3 regions of the Kitasatospora atroaurantiaca genome follow, and region 1 is predicted to be linked to each of the others. Evidence: predicted binding sites of a transcription regulator. Region 1 holds the regulator's gene; each other region holds the start of a gene.
What was found. Region 1 encodes HspR, which represses chaperone genes until heat shock. Its sites were predicted from a motif close to TTGAGNNNNNNNNNCTCAA; they were not measured.
Positions count from the first base shown of each region.

Region 2: a site for HspR is predicted at 1,822-1,840, ahead of dnaK (molecular chaperone DnaK). Genes of this name have one in related genera too.
Region 3: a site for HspR is predicted at 2,192-2,210, ahead of lon (endopeptidase La). Genes of this name have one in related genera too.

Region 1 is NZ_VIVR01000001.1:3,806,240-3,810,949, forward strand. It holds gene grpE (nucleotide exchange factor GrpE) at 1-387, shown strand, start outside; gene dnaJ (molecular chaperone DnaJ) at 478-1,626, shown strand; gene FB465_RS17545 (heat shock protein transcriptional repressor HspR) at 1,631-2,137, shown strand; gene FB465_RS17550 (LuxR family transcriptional regulator) at 2,336-3,349, shown strand; gene FB465_RS17555 (hypothetical protein) at 3,403-3,597, opposite strand; gene FB465_RS17560 (TIR domain-containing protein) at 3,953-4,579, shown strand; gene FB465_RS17565 (LuxR C-terminal-related transcriptional regulator) at 4,593-4,710, opposite strand, start outside.
Region 2 is NZ_VIVR01000001.1:1,461,755-1,466,464, reverse strand. It holds gene FB465_RS06625 (hypothetical protein) at 1-139, shown strand, start outside; gene FB465_RS06620 (SDR family NAD(P)-dependent oxidoreductase) at 297-1,667, opposite strand; tRNA gene FB465_RS06615 (tRNA-Ala) at 1,694-1,767, opposite strand; gene dnaK (molecular chaperone DnaK) at 1,910-3,775, shown strand; gene grpE (nucleotide exchange factor GrpE) at 3,772-4,410, shown strand; gene FB465_RS06600 (DUF2267 domain-containing protein) at 4,462-4,710, opposite strand, start outside.
Region 3 is NZ_VIVR01000001.1:4,910,368-4,915,077, reverse strand. It holds gene lon (endopeptidase La) at 1-2,169, opposite strand, end outside; gene FB465_RS22480 (rhomboid-like protein) at 2,422-3,147, opposite strand; gene FB465_RS22475 (response regulator transcription factor) at 3,689-4,423, shown strand; gene FB465_RS22470 (sensor histidine kinase) at 4,509-4,710, shown strand, end outside.

The DNA.
Region 1 (4,710 bases):
ATCGCGGTCTCCAACATCCTGGAGTCCCTGATCCCGGTGCTGGACGACATCGGCCGGGCCCGCGAGCACGGCGAGGTGACGGGCGGCTTCAAGTCGGTCTCCGACAACCTGGAGACGGTCGTCGCCAAGCTGGGCCTGCAGCAGTTCGGCAAGGAGGGCGAGCCCTTCGACCCGACGCTTCACGAGGCCCTGATGCACAGCTACTCCTCGGACGTCACCGAGGACACCTGTGTCCAGATCCTCCAGCCCGGGTACCGCATCGGCGAGCGGATCATCCGCCCGGCGATGGTCGCGGTGGCCGAGCCCCAGCCCGGCACCCAGACCACGGCCGCGCCGGACACCGACAAGGCGGAGTCCGACAAGGCTGACGGTGCAGCGGAAAGCTGACAATCTGTGCGCTGCGGAGTCGTACGTCGTCCGGTACGACGGCCGGCTCCGCAGCGCTCTGTCTATGGACTTCGGGAGGTGGCGGCAGCCATGAGCACCAAGGACTACGTGGAGAAGGACTACTACAAGGTCCTCGGCGTGCCCAAGGACGCCACCACCGCCGAGATCAAGAAGACGTACCGGAAGCTGGCCCGCGAGTTCCACCCGGACGCCAACAAGGGTGACGTCAAGGCCGAGGACCGCTTCAAGGACATCTCCGAGGCCTACGACGTCCTGTCGGACGACAAGCGCCGCAAGGAGTACGACGAGGCGCGCAGCCTCTTCGGCAGCGGCGGCTACCGGCCCGGCGGCCCGGGCGGCGGCAACTACAGCTTCGACTTCGGCGACCTGTTCAACAGCTCGCCGAGCGGGGGCGGCGGCGGTATCGGCGACGTCTTCGGCGGCCTCTTCAACCGCGGCGGCCGGCAGGCCCAGCCGCGCCGGGGCGCCGACGTCGAGACCGAGGTGACGCTCAGCTTCGAGGAGGCGGTGGACGGCGCGACCGTCCCGCTCCGGATGACCAGCCAGGCCCCCTGCCGCTCCTGCAGCGGTACGGGTGCCAAGGCCGGCACCACCCCCAGGGTCTGTCCGACCTGCGTCGGCGCCGGCACGGTCAGCCGCGGCCAGGGTGCCTTCGCACTCTCCGAGCCCTGCCGGGACTGCAAGGGCCGCGGCATGCTCGTCGACGACCCGTGCACCGTCTGCCACGGCAGCGGCCGGGCCAGCTCGGCCCGCACCATGCAGGTCCGGATCCCGGCCGGGGTGCAGCACGACCAGCGGATCAGGCTCAAGGGCAAGGGCGCCCAGGGCGAGCGCGGCGGCCAGCCCGGCGACCTCTACGTCACCGTGCACGTCGACCCGCACCCGGTCTTCGGCCGCAAGGGCGACAATCTGACGGTCACCGTGCCGGTGTCCTTCCCCGAAGCCGCACTCGGCGGGACCATCGAGGTGCCGACGCTCAACGGGCCGTCAGTGAAGCTCCGGCTGCCCGCCGGCAGCGCGAACGGACTCACCCTGCGGGCCCGCGGCAAGGGCGCCACCCGCAAGGACGGCACCCGCGGCGACCTGCTGGTCACCGTGGAGGTCGTGGTGCCGCAGCACGTCACCGGTGACGCGCTGACGGCCCTGGAGCAGTACCGCGAGGCCACCGCCTCGGACGACCCGCGAGCCGCCCTCTTCCGGGCGGCGGAGGGAGCGTGACCCGATGAACCACGAACCCATCGGCCCCGGCCTCGGCGAAGGGCTGCCCGGCGGCCCCCGCCCGTCCCGCCCGGTCGGCGGCCCCGCCCGCAGCCCGTACCAGCTGACCGAGGACACCCCGGTCTACGTGATCTCGGTCGCTGCCGAGCTCTCCGGGCTGCACCCGCAGACCCTGCGCCAGTACGACCGCCTCGGCCTGGTCTGCCCCGACCGCACCGCCGGCCGGGGGCGGCGCTACTCCGCGCGGGACATCCAGCAGCTGCGCGAGGTCCAGCGCCTCTCGCAGGACGAGGGCATCAACCTGGCCGGCATCAAGCGCATCATCGAACTGGAGAACCAGGTCGCGGCCCTCCAGTCCCGCGTCTCCGAGCTCGCCGACTCCCTCGAAGGCGCCGCCACCGCCCTCCAGCAGCGCGAGGCCGCCGTCCACGCCTCCTACCGCCGGGACCTGGTCCCCTACCAGCAGGTCCAGCAGTCCAGCGCCCTGGTCGTCTGGCGCCCGAAGCGGTAGAGCGGAGCAGGCCCGGCCGCCGGTTCCCTCCTCACGGGGGGTGCCGGCGGCTTAGTCATGATGAGAGAGTGCCAACCAGTTGTACCGGGACGAGGTACATGTTCGACTCCGCGGCTCATGTACCAAAATTCACGCCTATGATCCCGGTGGGGCACCCGCTGCCCATCCATCTGTTCGGCCGACGGCAAGGAGCCCCAGATGAGTGAGACGGACGAGCCCGGCCTCACTTCGGGCGGGCTGGGAGTTCTCTCGGCCGAGGCCAGGGAGCTCTACCGGTCCGTTCTCCGCTGCCATGGGCGTCTGACACCCGAAGAGAGCAAGTCGGCCGACCAGGATCACCTGCTCGAGCTGGTCGACATCGGGCTGCTGGTCCGGGACACCGACAACCCGGACGTCCTGGTCGCCGTCGACCCGAAACAACTCTCGGCCCGCCTCAGCACCGCCTGGCAGCGAAAGGCACTGGACCTGCTGAGCCGGGCGGTCGCGCTGCCCGCGGACCTCCAGGAGCTGGCCGAGGACTTCCGTACGCCCGAGCAGGCTGGCGGCACGATCGAGTATGTGCGCGGCAAAGTGCTGATAAACCAACGGCTCGGCCAGTTGGTGAGCAGTTGCATGGAGGAGATGCTCGCCGCGCAGCCGGGCGGGCCGCGTCCTCCCGAGGCCCTGGCGAGTGTGATCACCCGCGACCTCGAGATGCTCCGCCGTGGCGCGGCCATCCGGACGATCTATCACCCGAGCACCCGCTATCACACCCCGACCCGGGAGTACGTGACGGCGATAGCCGAACACGGCGGGCAGGTGCGGACACTCGACGAGCCTTACACCCGACTGATCGTCATCGATCGACGGACCGCCGTCATTCCGGTGGCGGAAGACCTCAACCTGGCGGCGTTCATTCACGATCAGGCCGTCATCAGCTACCTCGTGGAGGAGGTATTCGAGCGGAACTGGAGTCGCGGTCTAGATTTTGACGGTACTCGGACAGTTCCGCCGCAGGTGGTCTCACGCCTCCGTCAGACGATCATTGATCTGATGCTCAAAGGAACCAATCACCGGGTTATCGCCCGCCGACTGGGCATCAGCGAACGCACCCTGGCCCGCCATATTGCCGAGATGCGTGAGGAGTACCACGTCGAGTCACTCTTCCAACTCGGCTATGTACTCGCCCGCAGCGTTCATGACACCCCGGACCACAAGGACGAGTTCGGCTAGCCACCCCACCCGGACGCCCCGTTCGTCCGGGCACGGCAGGCTTGCCGCGGCACTCAGGTCCAGGCCGAGTCTGCCGGGGTCGTAATGGCCGAACCGTCGGCGGCCGAGTCCGCGACCGAGTCCGCGTGAACAAGGGCGCGCGTCCAGGCGCTGTCTCCGGCCAGTGCCGGATTGCTCCCGGCCAGCATCGCCGCACCCATGACAAGCGGAACAACGACGAAGCGAACAAAGCGGCGCATGCGAGACATTGCGACCAAATCCTTCCTCAGGGTTATGCCTCACTGAGCAAATGAAGCGTCGAACATTAGCTCAGATCATGCCGCAGCGTGAAGCAACTGTCACGGCGTCCGCTTTATGAGGAGTGCGTCATCTCTGTGCCAGGCACCCAGATGACACCGTGTGCCAGTGGACGGACCGGCTACGACCGTTGGACGATCAACTCGTCCCGACGGTACCGGTACCGACGGCCTTCACTTGACGCCATGTCTTCAACTTATCCACAACAGTCAATGGCCGAAAGCCCCGGAACCCGGCACCGACAACCAGACAAGCGCCGCCGGTCATGAGTGGATGCCCCCGGCCACCCCTTCCCCCGGAGTCGACATGAGTGAGCCCTACCTGCGCAACCGCGCCGTCCAGACCCCCGAGGGGCGGCGCGCTCGGGTGTTCCTGGCCGCGCCGCTCATGCGGCTGACCGGGCCGGCCGACAGCGTGGTGACCCTGGCGAGCCGGACGCGGCTGACGACGCTCCGGTCCACGCTGCTCCGCAGCGGCGCCGCGGTCTACAGCGCTCACCACAGCGACGCCTGGTCGGTGGCCGGCCGCGCCCCCGAGCCGCGGGTACCCTCCGACTTCCGAGCGCTGCAGACCGCCGACCTGGTCTTCGCGTACGTCGGCGCACCGCTGTCGGCCGGCGTCAGTCTGGAGCTCGGCTGGGCCTCCGCCCTGCGCAAGCCGGTGGTCCTGCTGGTGGACGAGGCGATCACGCACAACCCGCTGATAGCCACCATCGAGCAGGTCGCCCCCGTCCTGCCCCTGGTCTTCGACGATACCTGGTCGCAGGAGGCCCTCCACCACACCGTGGAGACCGCCCTCGACTGGGCCGGCATGGCTCTCTCGCTGCGCGAGGGCTTCTGGACGGCACCCGGCGACCACTTCCCCAACCCCCGTCAGGAGCCCCCGGCCGCCGGCCCGTACGACTACTGGACGCCCGGCGTCGCCACCGGCTGACCCGGCCCCGTCGCTACTCACCCCGGCCACCGCGCATGAGCCACCCGAGCTGAAACAGCGTCTGGGCCCCGTAGCGCTCCCGCAGCCGCGAGATGTGCCCCGCCACCGTGCGCTCGCTCAGCCCCAGCCGG
Region 2 (4,710 bases), 2.3 Mb from region 1:
TCTGGCCGCCGCCGCACCTGCTGCCGGGCTTCACCGGCACGGTGGAGGCGCTCATCGGCGCGGCCGGCATGGCGCCCGAGCCGGCGTGCGAGGCCGAACGCGAGGCCGACCATGTGGCCGAGCCCGCGCCGCGTGGTGACGTTCGGCTTCGCACCAAGGTCCTCCGGTTCTTCGGACTGGCCTAGGCAGCCGAGAAACCACCACAGGGGCGCGGGGAACTGCGCGGAAGCGGTAGGGCAGAGGTCGTTGCCTTCCGATCTCGCGCAGTTCCCCGCGCCCCTCCTGTGGTTACCCGGTCACCACGCCGCCTCCTGGTAGTCCTTGAGGAACACGCCGGCCACCGGTGCCCCGGCCTCGCCGCGCACGATCGGGTCGTAGATCCGGGCTGCGCCGTCCACGATGTCCAGCGGGGTGCGGAAGCCCTTCGCCGCGAGGTAGGACTTCTTCGGGGCCGGGTTCTCGTCGGTGATCCAGCCGGTGTCCACGGCGCACATGTGCACGCCCTGCTTGGCCAGTTGGGCCGCGCTGGTGCGGGTGAGCATGTTGAGCGCGGCCTTGGCCATGTTGGTGTGCGGATGGCCCGCGGTCTTGTTCCGTACGGTGAACCGGCCTTCGACGGCGGTCACGTTGATGATGTACCTGCTGGGGTGCGGCGAGGCGAGCAGCAGGGGCAGCAGCCGGTCACAGAGCAGGGCCGGGGCGAGGGCGTTGACCAGCTGGGTCTCCAGCACCTCGGACGGGTCCAGCTCGCCGAGTCTCGCGGACCAGGAGTTGACCGGCGCGGTGTCGGGCAGCAGCCCGGCCTCGTCCGCCTCCCGTGCGACCTCGCCCGCCATGGCCGAGGGTTCCAGCCGGGCAGCGGGCCAGGCGGCCGTCAGCGCGGGCATGGGGCGGAAGCCGGGCGCGTGGAAGGCGGTCACGCCGGCCGGGAGTTCGGCGTGCTCCCCGGCCGTCAGCAGGGCGTACGCCTCGGGCGGGCGGCGCAGGGTCTGGGCGGCGTTGTTGACCAGGATGTCGAGTGGTCGTGCCTCCGTCCGCAGGCGAGCGCAGAGGCCGAGGACCTGGCGCGGGTCACGCAGGTCGATGCCGACGACGGTGAGCCGGTCGAGCCATTCGGAGCTGCCGGGGGCGGCCTGGAAGCGGCGTACGGTGTCGTGCGGGAAGCGGCTGGTGACGGTCAGCTCGACGCCGTCCCGGAGCATCATCAGCGCCAGCTGGAAGCCGATCTTCACCCGGCCGCCGGTGAGCAGGGCCCGACGGCCTCGCAGGTCGGTGGAGAGCGCGCGGCGGGCGGCGTTGTCGGCGGCGCAGTCGGGGCAGAGCAGGTGGTAGAAGCCGTCGAGCTCCCGGTATGTCGACTTGCAGACATAGCAGTGGCGCGCGCGCCGGAGCCGGCCGATCGACGTGAGCTGCTCCGGCAGTTCCAGTGGTGCGTCCTCGCGGCGGGCCAGAGCCCCGGTGACGGTCTCTGCAGCCAGTGCGGCGTCCGCCGCGCGGGCCTCGACACGCCCCATCGACCGGCGCTTGCGGCGGCCCTCGCGGACGAAGGACTCGGCGAGCTTCTCCGCTCGCAGCCGCACCGGATGGTCGGCGGGCAGCTGCCGCAGCCGGCCGACCGTTTCCGCGTAGGCGGCCAACTCCTCGGCCGTCACCCCGGTGTGCTGCACTGTCCCTCCCCGTGGGCCTTCGATGCTGCCCGGGGCCGGATTCGAACCGGCGTGTCCCCCGATGCGAACGGGGTGCGTCTGCCTCTGCGCTACACCGGGCAGCGACGTGGATCCTAGCGGGTTTCCTCGAACAGTCGCCCGGCCCGGCTGATGCTTGACATGGCCGCACTCAAGTCTTACGAGTTGTTGTGCGGGCCGGGCAGGACGCCGCCCGGCTCCCGGGCACAGGAGGGAGACCTGACATGGCACGCTCGGTCGGTATCGACCTCGGCACCACGAACTCGGTGGTGTGCGTCCTGGAGGGAGGCGAGCCCACCGTCATCGCCAACGCGGAGGGCGCCAGGACCACGCCGTCCGTCGTCGCCTTCGCCAAAGGGGGTGACGTGCTCGTCGGTGAGGTCGCCAAGCGGCAGGCAGTCACCAACGTCGACCGCACCGCCCGCTCGGTCAAGCGGCACATCGGCGAGGCGCAGTGGCACTTCCCCGAGGCGGGTGACGTGGACGGCAAGCGGTACACGGCGCAGGAGATCTCCGCGCGGGTGCTGCAGAAGCTCAAGCGGGATGCGGAGGCGTATCTGGGCGAGAACGTGACGGACGCCGTCGTCACGGTGCCCGCGTACTTCAACGACTCGCAGCGCACCGCCACCAAGGAGGCGGGTGAGATCGCGGGCCTGAGGGTGCTGCGGATCGTCAACGAGCCGACGGCCGCCGCGCTGGCGTACGGGCTGGACAAGGAGAACGACCAGACCATCCTGGTCTTCGACCTGGGCGGTGGCACCTTCGACGTGTCCCTGCTGGAGATCGGCGAGGGCGTCGTCGAGGTGAAGTCCACCAACGGTGACACGCACCTGGGCGGCGACGACTGGGACCAGCGCGTCGTCGACCACCTGGTCAAGCAGTTCAAGAACGGCTACGGCGTCGACCTCTCCAAGGACAGGATGGCGGTGCAGCGCCTGCGCGAGGGCGCCGAGCGAGCGAAGATCGAGCTGTCCTCCGCCTCCGAGACGACCATCAACCTGCCCTACATCAGCGCGTCCGCGGACGGGCCGCTGCACCTGGACGAGAAGCTCACCCGGGCCCAGTTCGAGCAGCTCACGGCCGACCTGCTGGAGCGCTGCAAGAGCCCGTTCCACAACGCGATCAAGGACGCCGGGATCAAGGTCTCCGACATCGACCACGTGATCCTCGTCGGCGGTTCGACCCGCATGCCGGCGGTGACCGGGCTGGTCAAGTCGCTCACCGGCAAGGACCCGCACAAGGGCGTGAACCCGGACGAGGTCGTCGCCATCGGCGCCGCGCTGCAGGCCGGCGTCCTGAAGGGCGAGGTCAAGGACGTCCTGCTGCTCGACGTCACCCCGCTGTCCCTGGGTATCGAGACCAAGGGCGGCATCATGACCAGGCTGATCGAGCGGAACACCACGATCCCGACCAAGCGCTCGGAGATCTTCACCACGGCCGAGGACAACCAGCCGTCCGTGCAGATCCAGGTCTACCAGGGCGAGCGCGAGATCGCCGCGTACAACAAGAAGCTCGGCATGTTCGAGCTGACCGGTCTCCCGCCGGCTCCCCGTGGCCTGCCGCAGATCGAGGTCACCTTCGACATCGACGCCAACGGCATCATGCACGTCGGTGCGAAGGACCTCGGCACCGGCAAGGAGCAGCGGATGACCGTCACCGGCGGCTCCGCGCTGCCGAAGGACGACATCGAGCGCATGATGCGCGACGCCGAGCAGCACGCCGAGGAGGACCGCCAACGACGCGAGGCCGCCGAGACCCGCAACCAGGCCGAGCAGTTCGTCTACGCCACCGAGAAGTTGCTGCGCGAGAACTCGGACAAGATCCCGGCCGAGGTCAGGACCGAGGTCGAGACGGCGATCGCCGACGTGAAGGAGAAGCTCAAGGGCGAGGACGTGGCGGCCATCCGCGAGGCCATGGAGCGGGCGACCACGGCCGCACAGAAGATCGGTACGGCGCTCTACTCCCAGTCCCAGGCCGGTGCGGGGCCCGAGCCCGGCGGCGGGGCTTCGGCCGGCCCGGGGCAGAGCGGTGACGAGGAGGTCGTCGACGCCGAGATCGTCGACGACAGTTCGAAGGGAGGCGCGGGATGAGCCGACCGGACGGTCCCCGGGCGGGGGATCAGCCGTCCGAGATCGTGATCCGCGACAAGCGGCGTATCGACCCGGTCACCCTGCAACCACGGGAGCCTGACCGGCCGACGAGGGAGCGTGAGCACGAGCGGGCGACGGGACAGGTCGCAGACGGCTCGGCGGGCGAACGCGCCCAGGTGGAGATGGACCGGACGACGGTGCTGGAGACGCTGCTCGCCGAGCGCACCGCCGACCTGCAACGCCTCAAGGCCGAGTACGACAACTACCGGAAGCGGGTCCGGCGCGACCGGCTGGCGATCCGCGAGATCGCGGTCGTCAACGTGCTCACCGGGCTGCTGCCGGTCCTCGACGCCATCGACCAGGCGCGTGAGCGGGGGGAACTCTCCGGCGGACTGGCGGCCGTCGCCGACGCGCTGGGGTCCCAGCTCGCCACCCTCGGGCTGGAGTCCTTCGGAGAACCGGGTGAGGCCTTCGATCCCACCCGCCACGAGGCGGTCACGGACGTGCTGTCCGCCGATGTCGACCGGCCCACCTGCACGGCAGTGCTGCGAGCCGGCTACCAGGTCGGACAGCACCTCCTGCGCCCGGCCCAGGTCGTGGTCAGCGAACCACGTACCGGGTCGGACGACGGGTGAGGCGCGACCACGGGTGAGGCGCGCTGCGGGCCCTTCTCGGAGCCGGTCCGGTCAGAGCCGGTCCGGGCGGGCGAAGAACAGGTCGTAGCCGGGCGGAAGCTGCAACAGCACGCGCTCCATCAGCTCCGGGTCCGCGGCCTCGGCGACGACGCTCAGGACGGCGCCCACGTCCCGGTGGACGGTCTCCTGGCTCGCGCCGTCGATCCAGGGGGCGGCGGCCCGGAGGAACTGCTCGGGTCCCAGTGGTTCGGCAGCCGCCGCCGGCGCGAGCAACAACATCGAGCAGCGCTGCGGCAGCGG
Region 3 (4,710 bases), 1.1 Mb from region 1:
CTCGCCCGTCATCGCCACGTCCGTACGGACCTTGCGCCCCGAGAGCAGCGAGGCCAGCGCGGTGGTCATGGTGATGCCGGCGCTCGGCCCGTCCTTGGGGACGGCTCCGGCGGGGACGTGCAGGTGGATGCCGCGGTCCCGCAGGCCGGTGACCGGCAGCTCCAGCTCGGCGCCGCGCGAGCGCAGGTAGGAGAGCGCGATGTGCGCGGACTCCTTCATCACGTCGCCCAGCTGCCCGGTGAGGGTGAGCCCGGTGGAGCCGGTCTCGGCGTCCGCCAGCGAGGCCTCGATGTAGAGGACGTCGCCGCCCGCGCCGGTGACCGCCAGCCCGGTGGCCACGCCGGGGACGGCGGTGCGCCGCTCGGCCGGCTCCTGCGCCGACTCGGGGACGTGGTGCGGCCGCCCGATCAGCGCCCGCAGCTCGTCCGGGCCGATCGCGGCGGGCAGCTCCCGCTCGCCCAGCTCGTTCTGCGCGGCGATCTTCCGCAGGATGCGGGCGATCGAGCGCTCCAGGTTCCGGACGCCCGCCTCGCGGGTGTACTCGCCGGCGAGCCTGCGCAGCGCGAGCTCGTCCACCGCGACCTCGTCGGCCTTCAGGCCTGCCCGCTCCAGCTGTCGCGGCAGCAGGTGGTCGCGGGCGATGACGACCTTCTCGTCCTCGGTGTAGCCGTCGAGGCGGACCAGCTCCATCCGGTCGAGCAGCGGCTCGGGGATGGCCTCCAGCACGTTCGCCGTCGCCAGGAAGACCACGTCGGAGAGGTCGAGCTCGACCTCCAGGTAATGGTCTCGGAAGGTGTGGTTCTGCGCCGGGTCCAGCACCTCGAGCAGGGCCGCCGCCGGGTCGCCCCGGTAGTCCGAGCCGACCTTGTCGATCTCGTCGAGCAGCACCACCGGGTTCATCGACCCGGCCTCCTTGATGGCGCGAACGATCCGGCCGGGGAGTGCGCCGACGTACGTGCGCCGGTGGCCGCGGATCTCCGCCTCGTCACGTACGCCGCCGAGCGCCACCCGGACGAACGTGCGCCCCATCGCGCGCGCCACCGACTCGCCGAGCGAGGTCTTGCCGACCCCGGGCGGGCCGACCAGGGCCAGCACCGCACCGCCACGGCGCCCGCCGACCTGCCCGAGCCCCTGCTCCTCGCGCCGCTTGCGCACCGCGAGGTACTCGACGATCCGGTCCTTCACGTCGGCGAGGCCCGAGTGGTCGGCGTCCAGCACCGCACGGGCACCGGTGATGTCGTAGGAGTCCTCGGTCCGCTCGTTCCAGGGCAGCTCGAGGACGGTGTCCAGCCAGGTGCGGATCCAGGAGCCCTCGGGCGACTGGTCCGAGGAGCGCTCGAGCTTGTCGACCTCCTTGAGCGCGGCCTCCCGCACCTTCTCCGGGAGGTCGGCGGCCTCGACCCGGGCCCGGTAGTCGCCCTCCTCGTCGGCCGGCTCGCCGTTCAGCTCGGCGAGCTCCTTGCGGACCGCCTCCAGCTGGCGGCGGAGCAGGAACTCCTTCTGCTGCTTGGCCACGCCCTCCTCGACGTCCTTGCGGATGGTGTCGTTGACCTCCTCCTCGGCGAGGTGGTCGCGGAGCAGCTGCAGGGCGTACTCGAGCCGGGCCGACTGGTCGGCCTCCAGCAGCACCTTGAGCTTCTGCTCGGCGGTGGCGAACGGGGCGTAGCCGATGTTGTCGGCGAGTTCGCCGACGCCCTCGATCTGGGCCACCCGGTCGACGATCTGCCAGGCGCCGCGCTTGCGCAGCCACTGGGTGGAGAGCGCCTTGTACTCCTTGACCAGCTCCAGCGCCCGGCCGGCCACCGGCAGGCCCACCGAGGACTCGCGGAACGCGCTGGTCTCGACCCAGAGCGCGGCGCCCGGTCCGGTGGTGCCGGCGCCGATCCGGACCCGGCGGACGGCCCGGACCAGGGCCGCCGGGTCGCCGTCCGCGAGCCGGCCGACCTGCTCCACGGTGGCCAGGGTGCCGACGGCGGCGTACGAGCCGTCCAGCCGCGGCACCAGCAGGACCTGGGGCTTGGCCGCACCGGAGGCGGCCGCCCTGGCTGCCTCGACGGCGGCGCGCACCTCGGTGTCGGACAGGTCCAGCGGCACCACCATGCCCGGCAGCACCACCTCGTCGTCGAGCGGCAGCACGGGCAGGGTGAGCGGTGTGGACGTCGATGCCATGATCTCTCCCCAGTCAGTGAAGTTGAGTTGACCTGACTAAGGATTGGGAGGCGCCGGTTGTTCCCCCGGTCACGTTCGCCCTGAGCGATCAGCCCTGAGAGGCTCCGCCGCAGAACCAGCGGCGCGAGGAACTGCGCGAGATCGGAAGGCGACGACCTGTGCCCTACCGCCTCGCGCAGTTCCCCGCGCCCCTGGGATGCCCATTCCTGATCGGCTGCTCACCTGCCGGCGGCGCCTCTCAGGGGACCCGGATCACACCTCCGACGGTGCCATCCGGCGCACGGCCGGCCTGCGCAGCCGCAGCGGACGCCCGGGCCCGCGCCGCAGCCAGCGCCACAGCGAGACGCCTATCAGCAGCGCCGCCGGGTGGCCGACACTGGTGACCAGGTCCTGGTCGGTCAGGAGCTGGTGCCCGATCAGCCCGCCCGCCCCGGCCAGGGCCAGCAGCCGCCCCCGGGGGCGCAGCAGGCCGGCGAGCGCGCCCAGACTGGCGAGCACGCCGTAGCTGACGCCGATGTCCAGGTTGTCCAGGGCTTCAGGGCCGAGCCGCCCGGCCGCCACGGTGACCGCGACGACGAGCTGCGAGAGCAGGGTGGCCAGCACGTGCCCGGCGGCGAACACCGCGGCCGCCCGCCATCCGCCGACCCGGCGCTCCAGCGGCGCCACGGTGAGCGCAAAGGCCCACAGGTACGGCATCCAGACCGGCCCGGCCACCCAGAGCCCGCTGAACAGCAGGGCCGGGAGAGGGCAGTGCAGCAGGTTGTGGACGTCCGTGCTGGACAGGGACTGCAGCCGGTGCACCAGCTCCGGATCGGCGAAGCGCGAGAACAGCGTGGTGCCGAGCAGCACCGCGAGATAGCCGAGCGCGAAGGGGTTCCGGCGCGGGGTCGGGACCAGCCCCAGCAGCCGGCCGAGCACGCCGACCCGGAGCCCGTGTCTGAGCCCGCCGTAGGGCGGCGCCGGCACGGGCCGCGTCATGAGGCCACCTCGCTGCGTGTCCGACATTCCGCCTCCGCTCCCAGCCGCACTGCTCCCCCGGGACTTGTCGTGCCCACGGTACGTCGAGGTCCTGAGAACCGGCTGAGGAAGACCTGTGAAGATCGGACCCCCGCCAGGCGCGACCGGCTCTCATATTTGGTCCGGACCAACCCTTTGTTTACGGACAAGTAGCCTCCCCGCTGAGGAGTCTGTCATCACATCGGCCGCATACGCACAGATACAGTCGATATTTTTGCCGGGTAAGGTATCGCCCCGTGCCCCGTCCCCAACGGGATCGGCACCGGCCGCCAGGCCGGATATGTCCGGTTCACCTGCCGGGATGCTCGCGGTGTCCGTACGCTGCGATGAGAGCGGAACGGTACGCAGACCCACACCTGCGCACCCTCCGGTGCCGACGGCGGACGGCACCCCGCAGAGACTGCGGGCCGGGCACAGCCCACGACGGAACAAGACGACTACGAGCGGAGCCCGCTGTCCCCACAGGCAGCCGGCCCGCAGCCCTGGGGGCGGTGGCGTGACCGTGACAGAGATTCAGCAAGAGACCATCAGCAGCAACGCGGTGAGCACACAGCGACGCGTACTCGTCGTCGAGGACGAGCCCACCATCGCCGAGTCCATCGCGGCCCGGCTGGGCGCGGAGGGCTTCAAGGTCGCCGTGGCCCATGACGGCCCGGGAGCGGTGGACGGCTTCCACACCTGGCAGCCGGATCTCGTCGTGCTCGACGTGATGCTCCCCGGCTTCGACGGCCTGGAGGTGTGCCGCCGGATCCAGGCACAGCGCCCGGTGCCGGTCCTGATGCTGACCGCCCGCGACGACGAGACGGACCTGCTGGTCGGCCTCGGGGTCGGCGCGGACGACTACATGACCAAGCCGTTCTCCATGCGCGAGCTCGCGGCCCGGGTCAACGTCCTGCTGCGCCGCGTCGAGCGCGCCCAGCAGGCGGCCAGGACACCCGCCCTCGGCTCGCTGCGCTTCGGCGAGCTGGAGATCGACCACGTCCAGCGCCGGGTGCGGCTCGGTGCGGGCGACGTCCACCTGACGCCGACCGAGTTCGACCTGCTGGCCTGCCTGGCCGCCCAGCCGCGCGCGGTGCTCACCCGTGAGCAGCTGCTCGCCGAGGTCTGGGACTGGACCGACGCCTCGGGCACCCGCACGGTCGACAGCCACGTGAAGGCGCTGCGCCGGAAGATCGGCGCGAGCTGGATCCGTACGGTGCACGGCGTCGGGTACGCCCTGGAGGCACCGCTCTCCTAGTGGCACCGAGGGCTTGGGCCTCCGGGGGGCCCAACGCCTTGACGTGTCACGTCGCAGCACCGTCGGGGGACGACTCAGAGGCGACATGACCTTTCCACAGCAACGCAACGGGGACACCGCGGGCGAGCGCCCGCGCCGAGGCCTGGCCAAGCGCGCCGCGAGCCGCGTCTGGGCCGACATCCGCCCGCTCGATCCGGTCCGGTCGATCAAGGGCAAGCTCACCCTGCTGGTGATCGTCTCGGTCTTCCTCGCCACCGGCATGGTGGTGGTCGCGATCCGGTCCGAGA